One region of the Micrococcus antarcticus genome, then DNA from elsewhere that is predicted to be linked to it. Evidence: riboswitches for the same ligand, from Rfam matches in the RefSeq annotation. Region 1 holds a riboswitch; the other holds the start of a gene.
What was found. Region 1 has a riboswitch for thiamine pyrophosphate ahead of LG274_RS00300 (FAD-dependent oxidoreductase). Riboswitches for the same ligand answer to the same signal wherever they lie in the genome.
Positions count from the first base shown of each region.

Region 2: another riboswitch for thiamine pyrophosphate. It lies ahead of LG274_RS01400 (NUDIX hydrolase); the one in region 1 lies ahead of LG274_RS00300 (FAD-dependent oxidoreductase).

Region 1 covers NZ_CP085253.1:56,627-60,831, reverse strand. The annotation lists gene LG274_RS00310 (thiazole synthase) at 1-693, opposite strand, end outside; gene thiS (sulfur carrier protein ThiS) at 686-931, opposite strand; gene LG274_RS00300 (FAD-dependent oxidoreductase) at 928-2,238, opposite strand; TPP riboswitch at 2,243-2,347, opposite strand; gene LG274_RS00295 (thiamine phosphate synthase) at 2,394-3,107, shown strand; gene thiD (bifunctional hydroxymethylpyrimidine kinase/phosphomethylpyrimidine kinase) at 3,295-4,158, opposite strand.
Region 2 covers NZ_CP085253.1:286,252-290,456, forward strand. The annotation lists gene LG274_RS01385 (hydroxyethylthiazole kinase) at 1-261, shown strand, start outside; gene thiE (thiamine phosphate synthase) at 258-896, shown strand; gene thiD (bifunctional hydroxymethylpyrimidine kinase/phosphomethylpyrimidine kinase) at 934-1,815, opposite strand; gene LG274_RS01400 (NUDIX hydrolase) at 1,812-2,309, opposite strand; TPP riboswitch at 2,325-2,444, opposite strand; gene mobF (MobF family relaxase) at 2,847-4,205, shown strand, end outside.

The DNA.
Region 1 (4,205 bases):
GAGCGCCCGGGCCATGCGCGCCGGATGCGCGGCGCGCGTGATGGCGGACGCGGCCAGGACGGCGTCGCACCCGGCCTCCACCGCGAGGACCGCGTCCGAGGCGGTGCCCACGCCGGCGTCGAGGATGATCGGCACGGACGCGCGCTCGCAGATCAGCTCGAGGGAGTGGCGGTTGAGGATGCCCAGGCCGCTGCCGATCGGCGAGCCGAGCGGCATGACGGCGGCCGCGCCCGCCTGCTCGAGGCGCCGCGCGGCCACGGGGTCGTCCGAGGTGTAGGCCAGCACGGTGAAGCCGTCGGCGACGAGCCGCTCGGTGGCCTCGAGGGTCTCGACGACGTCGGGCAGCAAGGTGCGCTCGTCGGCGATCACCTCCACCTTGACCATGTCCGTCTCGAGCGCCTCGCGGGCCAGCTGCGCGGTGAGGACGGCATCGCGCGCCGTGTGGCAGCCCGCCGTGTTGGGGAGCACCTCGATGCCGAGACGGTCCAGCAGCGGGATCACGCCCGAGCCCCCGCCCACGGCGTGGCGGCGCATGGCGACGGTCGTGAGCGTGGTGCCCGAGGCGACCAGGGCGGCCTCGAGCGCGGCGAGGTCCGTGATGCCGCCCGTGCCCATGATGAGGCGCGAGCCGATCTCGCGACCGCCGACGGTGAGGGGCGGGACGACGTCCGGTGCTCCCCCGCGCTCAGCCACCCTGCACCGCCGTCACGATCTCGAGACGCGCACCGGCCTCGGGCACGGTGGCGTCCCAGCGGGAGCGCGGCACGACGGCCTCGTCCACCGCGACCGCGACGCCGAGCCGTCCGCCGTCGGCGGCCGTGCCGTCGGGGCGGATCTCGCGGCCGGTCAGCTGCGCGACCACCGCGCGGAGGGAGAGCGGCGCGTCGAACGCTCTCGCCTCGCCGTTGACCGTCAGGGTGTGCGGGTTCATGCGGGGACCTCCTGCGTGGGGGCGGGGGACGACTCGGCGGACGGCGCCGAGACGGCGAAGCGGTCGGGGCGGACGAGGTCGAGCAGCCCCTCGTCGGCGGCGGTCCAGGCGGGGCCGGCCCCGCCCGGCCTGCCCGGCTCCCCCGCCGCCCGGCGAACCAGCTCCAGCGCGGCGTGCGCCGACCACGCCGCGAGCAGCACCCCGTGCCGGTGGTGGCCGGTGCAGACGATCACTCGGGGCGCATCCGGCAGCGGGCCGAGGAACGGGGCGTCGTCGGGGCTGCCGGGGCGGGCGCGCGTGGTGACCTCCTCGAGCAGGCAGTCCCGGATGGCGGGCAGGATGCGGGCGGCGTCCTCGAGGAGGTCGAGCACGGCGCCGGCGGGGGTGCCGGCCTCGCGGTCCTCGCGGCTCGTCGCGCCGAGCACGAGCCCGCCGCCCGCGCGCGGGACGAGGTACACGGGCCGTCCGCCCACCAGAGCGCGCACGGTCCGGCTGAGCAGGTGCTCCTCTCCCGGGGCCAGCAGGGACGCCGGCACCCGCAGGCGCAGGATGTCCCCGTGCACGGGGCGCAGCGGCAGGGGCAGGGCGGCGGGGTCGCCCCCGAGCGCGGCGTGGCCGAGCCCCGCGGCCAGCACGGCGACGTCGGCGGTGATCGGCTGCGCGGTCCCGGCACACCCGGCGGTGGTCACCTCCACCTCCTCGCCCACCTGGTGCACCGTCACGGCACGGGCGGGGACCAGGTGCACGCCGTCGTCGGCGGCGAGGCGCGTCAGGGCCGCGGCACGGGCCCGGCGGGGGTCGAGCTGATCGTCGTCGGGGGCGTCGAGGGCGCCGGCGAGGGCGGGTGAGAGGGCCGGCTCGGCGCGGCGCAGCGCCGCGACCGTCACTGGGGCGACGGGACGCGGCAGCCGCAGGGCGGTGCCGGGCTCCGCGGCGGGGGCCTGATCCGCGCCCGCGGCGTCGACGGCCGCGAGCGTCTCGCGCCAGCGCCGCGCGTCGGCGGGCTCGGCGCCCACGAGCCACGCACCCTCCACGCGGTGACCCGCGGAGGCGCCACCGGCCTCGATCCGGGCGACGAGGTCGCCGGTGAGCGCCCAGGACCGGGCGAGGAGCGCGCCGAGCCCGGACTGCGAGTACTGGGTCTCCCCGAGCGGGGCGAGCATGCCGGCCGCGGCGTGGGTGGCGGCGTCGCCGACGGCGGGCGCGTCCAGGTCTGGGGCGATCACGGTCACCTCGTGGCCGGCGTCCCGCAGGCGCACGGCCGTCGCGAGGCCGACGATCCCGGCCCCCACCACCACGCAGCGCATGGGCTCCTCCTCACGGCGGCATGATCCGCATCGAGTCTGATGGTCGGCGCGCCCCGCGCGTGCGCGGACTGCGTCCCTCTCAGCCCGCTGTGGCGCGGGCTCCCATGGATGCCGCCCAGCATACGCCCGGTGGGCGGACGTGGCAGGGTGGGCGCATGCCGCACCGCCCCGCCGCCCTCGCCACACGCGCCGAGCGCGCCCGCCGCCTCGCGGGCGCCCGCCTGTACGTCTGCACGGACCTCTCCCGCCACGTCCGCGACGACGGCGCCCTTGACGCCGGCGCGTTCGCCGCCTTCGCGGCCGCGTGCTTTCGCGGCGGCGTGGACGCCCTGCAGGTGCGGGACAAGCGGGTCGAGGTGGGCGTCGAGCTCGAGGCCCTGGCGATCGTGGTGGAGCTGGCGCGCGAGCACGGGGCGCTGTCCGCCGCGAACGACCGGGCCGACGTCGCACTCCTGGCCGGCGCGGACGTGTTCCACGCGGGCCAGGACGACCTGACGAGCACGCAGGCGAGGCGCGTGCTCGGCCCCGAGGTGCTGCTCGGGCGGTCCTGCCGCACCGAGGAGCAGGTGCGCGGGGCCGCGGCCGATCCGGAGCTGGACTACTTCTGCACCGGGCCGGTGTGGGAGACGCCGACCAAGCCCGGCCGGGCCGCCGTGGGGCTCGCTCTGCCGCGGTTCGCGGCGGAGATCACCGCCCCCGGCGGCGAGGCGGCGGGACGTGTGTTCTTCGCGATCGGCGGGATCGACGAGGACCGTGTGCCCGCGGTGCTGGGCACGGGCGCCGAGCGGATCGTGGTGGTGCGGGCCGTGACCGGCGCCGACGATCCGGAGGCGGCGGCGCGGAGTCTGCGTGCGGCGGTCACGGGCTGACGCTGCCGCGCCCGGGTGGGAGCGGCGCGGCAGCGCCGCGTGGACGACCCCCGCCCTCGCCACGGGGTCATCGACCGTGACCATGACGCGGTCGTGCTCCTGCGTCTCGTCGAGGGGTACCTCCAGGAGCGGCCTCGTCGAACTCCCTGGGTCTGCCCATGGTTCGAGGGCAGCCATTCCAGAACGATCAGTCCCGATCGCCCGCCCCCCGGTCCCGATGGCTGTGGTCGAGCGGGCCGTGCCAGCGGTCGGTGCGCCGGCCGACGTCGAGCCGCTCCCCCGCCGCGATGGCCTCCGCGAGCCACGGCTTGGCCGTGCGCAGGGCGTCCTCCCAGGCCGTCCCGCCCGCGGCGAGCACCGCGAGCGCCGAGGAGAGCGTGCAGCCCGTTCCATGCGTCGACCGGGAGGAGACGCGCGCGCCGCGCACCTCGGTGACCCGGCCTTCGGGGCCGATCACGGCGTCCGGGACCCCTTCCGCGAGGTCCGCGGCATGCCGGAGGTGGCCGCCCTTCAGGACGACCGTCACGCCGTGCTCCGCGGCGAGGCCGCGGGCCAGCTCCAGGGCGTCCGCCCACCGCGCGGGGACGTCCGCGCCGGTCAACGCCGCGAGTTCGGGCAGGTTGGGCGTGACGACGTCCACCGCTGCGAGCAGCGGCGCCCACCCGGCGGGCACGGCGGCGTCGGAGAGCGCGTCCCCCGAGCTCGCCACCATCACGGGATCCAGCACGACGCGCGGGGGCCGGACCCGCTCGAGCCAGTCGCGGACGGCATCCCGGAGCTCGGGCGAGCCGAGCATGCCGATCTTCACGGCGTCGAGCCCGATGTCCGCGGCGACCGAGTCCAGCTGGGCGCGGACGACGTCGACGGGCAGCGGATGCACCGCCTGCACGCCCTGCGTGTTCTGCGCCGTGACGGCCGTGATCGCGGTGAGCCCGTAGCCGCCCCACGCCGCGATGGTCTTGAGGTCGGCCTGGATGCCGGCGCCGCCGCCGGAGTCGGAGCCGGCGATGGACAGGACGCGGGGCACGGACCGGCAGTCGGGGGCGCTCATGCGGCCCAGGGTGCCACGTCCGGCGCCCCCGCCGGGCGGTTCGACAC
Region 2 (4,205 bases), 230 kb from region 1:
GGAGGATGCGCACTGGGGTCGGTCATCGCAGCCGTTCTGGCCGTGCGCGGCCAGATTTCCACGCTGGACGCTACAGCGTCCGCCCATGTGATCTACGGGATTGCTGCCGAGCGGGCCGCACGCGGTGCTGCGGGTCCAGGATCGTTCGCGGTTCGGTTCCTCGACGCGCTCGCGAGTCTGTCGCCGGAGGAGGCCGTCGAGGCCGCGCGAGTACGGGCGGAGCACGCGAGCACCCCGGAACCGAACGGGGCAGGCGCGTGAAGCTTGGGCTGTATGTGATCACGGACCGGGACATCTGCGGCGCTCGCGGAGTCGCCGAGACCGTGCGCAGAGCGGTTCGGGGTGGCGCGAGGATCGTGCAACTGCGTGACAAGAAGGCGGGTTTCGATGATCAGTTGCGCCAGGTAGAGGAACTCGCGGAAGCTATCGACGGACGCGCGCGGCTCATAGTGAACGATCGCCTCGATGTGGCGATCGCAGCCCGCGATCGCGGCATTCTCGTAGACGGCGTACACCTCGGCCAAGGAGACGCGAGGGCGCTCACCGCGCGGCAAGCACTCGGCAGGCACGCCATCGTAGGCCTCACCGCGAACACCTCCGCGCATCTGGCAGCGGTCTCGCAGCTACCCGCGGGCACGGTCGACTACCTGGGCGTCGGCGTGATTCGACCGACCACGACCAAGCCGGATCACCCGCCCGCGCTCGGCGTCGATGGTTTCGCTGAGCTTGTGGCGAATACGCAGATCCCGTGCGTGGCGATCGGCGGAATCACGCTGGCGGATGTCGCGCCGCTCAAGCGCGCCGGCGCGGCTGGAATCGCCGTCGTCTCCGCGGTGTGCGCAGCGGCAGACCCCGAAAGCGCCGCTCGCACGCTTACGCGTGAGTGGGAGCGCTAACGGTGACGATCGTATGCGTGCTCCATTCCCCCACGCGTCATCGGCTGTTCCCATGTTCGGCTGATTGCGTTGTCGTCGTTTCGCCAGTCCCAGACAGTTCGGCGAGCGAACGGGGCAGCTCTCGCCAGAGCTGATGAAAGTGATGCAGAGGCCCGTGCCCGTGCCCGACATCGAGATCTTCGCTGGCTGCCAGCGCACCGTGGAGGTAGGCCTTCGCCATCCGCGCACTATCCTCGACCGAGCAGGTGGGCAGCAACGCCGCGATCGCGGCCGATAAGGTGCAGCCGGTACCGTGATCACTTCGCGTCCGGATGCGAGGTGCCGAAAGTTCGATCGTCGTCTGCGGCCCGTGCAGCAGGTCGACGCTCTGCGCCGATCCGTGCAGGTGCCCGCCTTTGAGCAGTATCCACTCCGAGCCAAGCTGGCGCAGCTCCACCGCACTGGTGCGCATCGCATCGAGCGACCACTTGGCATCAGTGCCGAGCAGGACGTCGGCCTCGGGCAGATTCGGCGTCGTCACCGTCGCCAGCGGCACCAGAAGCTCACTGATCGCCGCGACCGCATCAGGCTCCAGAAGATGATCGCCGCTCTTCGCGACCATGACCGGATCGAGCACAATGTTCCCCGCGCGATGAGCATAAAGCCGTTGCGCGATGGTCTCGACGATGCGCGCATTGGCGACCATGCCGATCTTGACCGCATCGACCCGAACATCGTCGAACACCGCGTCGATCTGATCACCCACGAAGCTCGGATCGAGGGCAACGAACGAGCGCACACCGCGCGTGTTCTGCGCCACCACCGCGGTGATGGCCGCCATGGCGTAACCGCCCATGGCCGAGAACGCCTTAATGTCGGCATGAATACCGGCCCCGCCGGTCGGATCAGTGCCGGCGATGGAGAGGATGTTCATCGTCATCGCGCGATCCCCTCGGCTTCGGCGAGGGCGGCCGCGTGACGCGCGACGTCCGCGACGTCGAGACTCAGCGCCATTGCTGGATCATCCAGTTCCCCGAGATCAAACCACCGCACCTCAAGCGCATCATCACCCGCTACGGGTTCACCCGAGATCCATCGGCACAGCACCGCGACCAGCACGAAATGTTGCCGCAGACAGCCGCTCTCGTCGCGATCGAACGCGTCGACGGCTGTGAACACCCGGTGTGCCTCGCCCCGAACCCCCGTCTCCTCCAGAAGCTCACGAACCGCGGCCTGCTCGATCGTTTCCCCACCTTCGATCTTCCCGCCTGGAAACCCCCAGCGACCAGCATCGGGCGGATTGGCGCGCCGCACCAGCAGCACCCTGCCCTCTCGGAAGACCGCGGCGATCGTCGCCACAACCGGACGCACCGCCGACACACTGGAAGGAAAACGAGCGTTATTCAATGACGATGACACGGCGGCCTCTCTCACGAGGCCGGCAAAGGATCGAGCCGACTAGACCTGTCCCTTCGCCGGCATGATCCGGATCAGGTTCAAAGGGTCACCGTGACGCCTTACGGCCTAACGGAATCTCAGCCCCTTATCGGGACACCCCTCGGTACCCGCCACGCTAACATCGGCGGCCACAAGGAGCAACGCCCCCACCCAGCCCTCGCGGGCACCTCGACGTGAGACTCCGCGCGCGACGATGCAGCGACCCAGCAGGAACCAGAGCCATCCGGAGGTCACCCGCGCGCCGGGTCGGTGATTTTGCTCAGCGAGTTCGCGAGAAAGCGGTCACTTTCGGCGGCGTGGTTGTGCCCGGGAGAACATGTTGCGTGGCAGCGAGCCAGGACCCTCGATCACCGTGCGTTCTGCCAGTGTGTCAGCGTCACGCCCACCCGATACCGGCAGCTCAGTCGCGAACCTCGCCATGCGGTCGCGTGATGACATTCGCTGAGAGGGGTGCGCAGTCCTACCCGCTCGTCGGACGCCGATGGTGTGCACCTGGTCAGCATGACGGTGTCGATGCGGGTCATGAGCGCGGGTGACGGCTACAAGTACCTGTTGCGCTCGGTCGCCGCAGCTGATGGTGAGCGTTCGCTGTCGACTCCGTTGACGCGCTACTACGCCGAGCACGGTACCCCGCCGGGACGGTGGCTCGGCTCCGGCCTCACCGGCCTTGGCGGTGGTCGCCTCGGGAGCGGCGATCAAGTTTCGGAGGCGCAGCTTCAGCTCTTGATCGGGATGGGCCGCGACCCCGTCACCGGAGAGCCACTCGGTAGAGCGTTCCCCGCGTACGCTCCGGTCACCGAACGCATCAAGCATCGGGTCGACCGACTGCCGAGCGACTTGGGGCCAGCTGGACGGGCGGAGGCGATCGCGCAGATCGAGGCCGAAGAAGCCGCACGCGGGACCCGTCGCGCCGTGGCCGGCTTCGACTACACATTTTCCGTCCCGAAATCCGTCTCGGTGCTATGGGCTGTGGCTGACGCGGGGACTCAGGCGCTGATCGCCGAAGCCCACCACGACGCGGTCGCCGGGGTAGTGGATTTCATGGAACGTGAGGTCGCCGCCACCCGCACCGGCGTCACCGCCGGCGACGGGGCGGTCGCGCAGGTCGACGTGACCGGGCTGATCGCCACGGCGTTCGATCACTACGACTCCCGCGCCGGTGACCCGCAGTTGCACACCCATGTCGTGGTCAGCAACAAGATTCAGACCGCGTTCGATGGGAAGTGGCGGTCGTTGGACGGCCGGCCGATGCACGCCGCCGTGGTCGCCCTGTCCGAGCATTACAACGCGGTTCTCGCCGATCGACTCACCCGCACCTTTGGCGTCGGCTGGGAGGCCCGGGAACGGGGCCGGGATCGGAATCCGTCCTGGGAGATCGCGGCTGTCCCCGATGAGTTGATCGCCGCCTTCTCGACCCGCTCGCACGACATCGAGGCTGAGGCTGACCGGCTCATCGCCGAGCATGTGGCGAAGCATGGTCGACGTCCCTCTGCGGCGACGATCATGAAGCTCCGTGCCCAAGCCACCCTCGCGACCCGCCCGGACAAAGAGGTGCGATCGCTGGCTGACCTCACTGCCGAGTGGCGCAGCCGCGCCACCACCATCCTCGGAGACGACGCAACATCGTGGGCCAGCCGCTCGACGAGCAACGAGCCGCCATCAGTGCTGCGCGCCGACGACGTGCCCCTGGAACTAGTTACTGAACTCGGCGCCTCGGTCGTGACCGTAGTGGGTGAGAAGCGGTCGACGTGGCGGCGCTGGAATCTGCATGCGGAAGCCTCACGGCAGACGATGGGCTGGCGGTTCGCCAGCGCACGGGATCGTGAGGCGATCGTCGGGATGGTCACCGACGCGTCCGAGATTGCCTCGCTG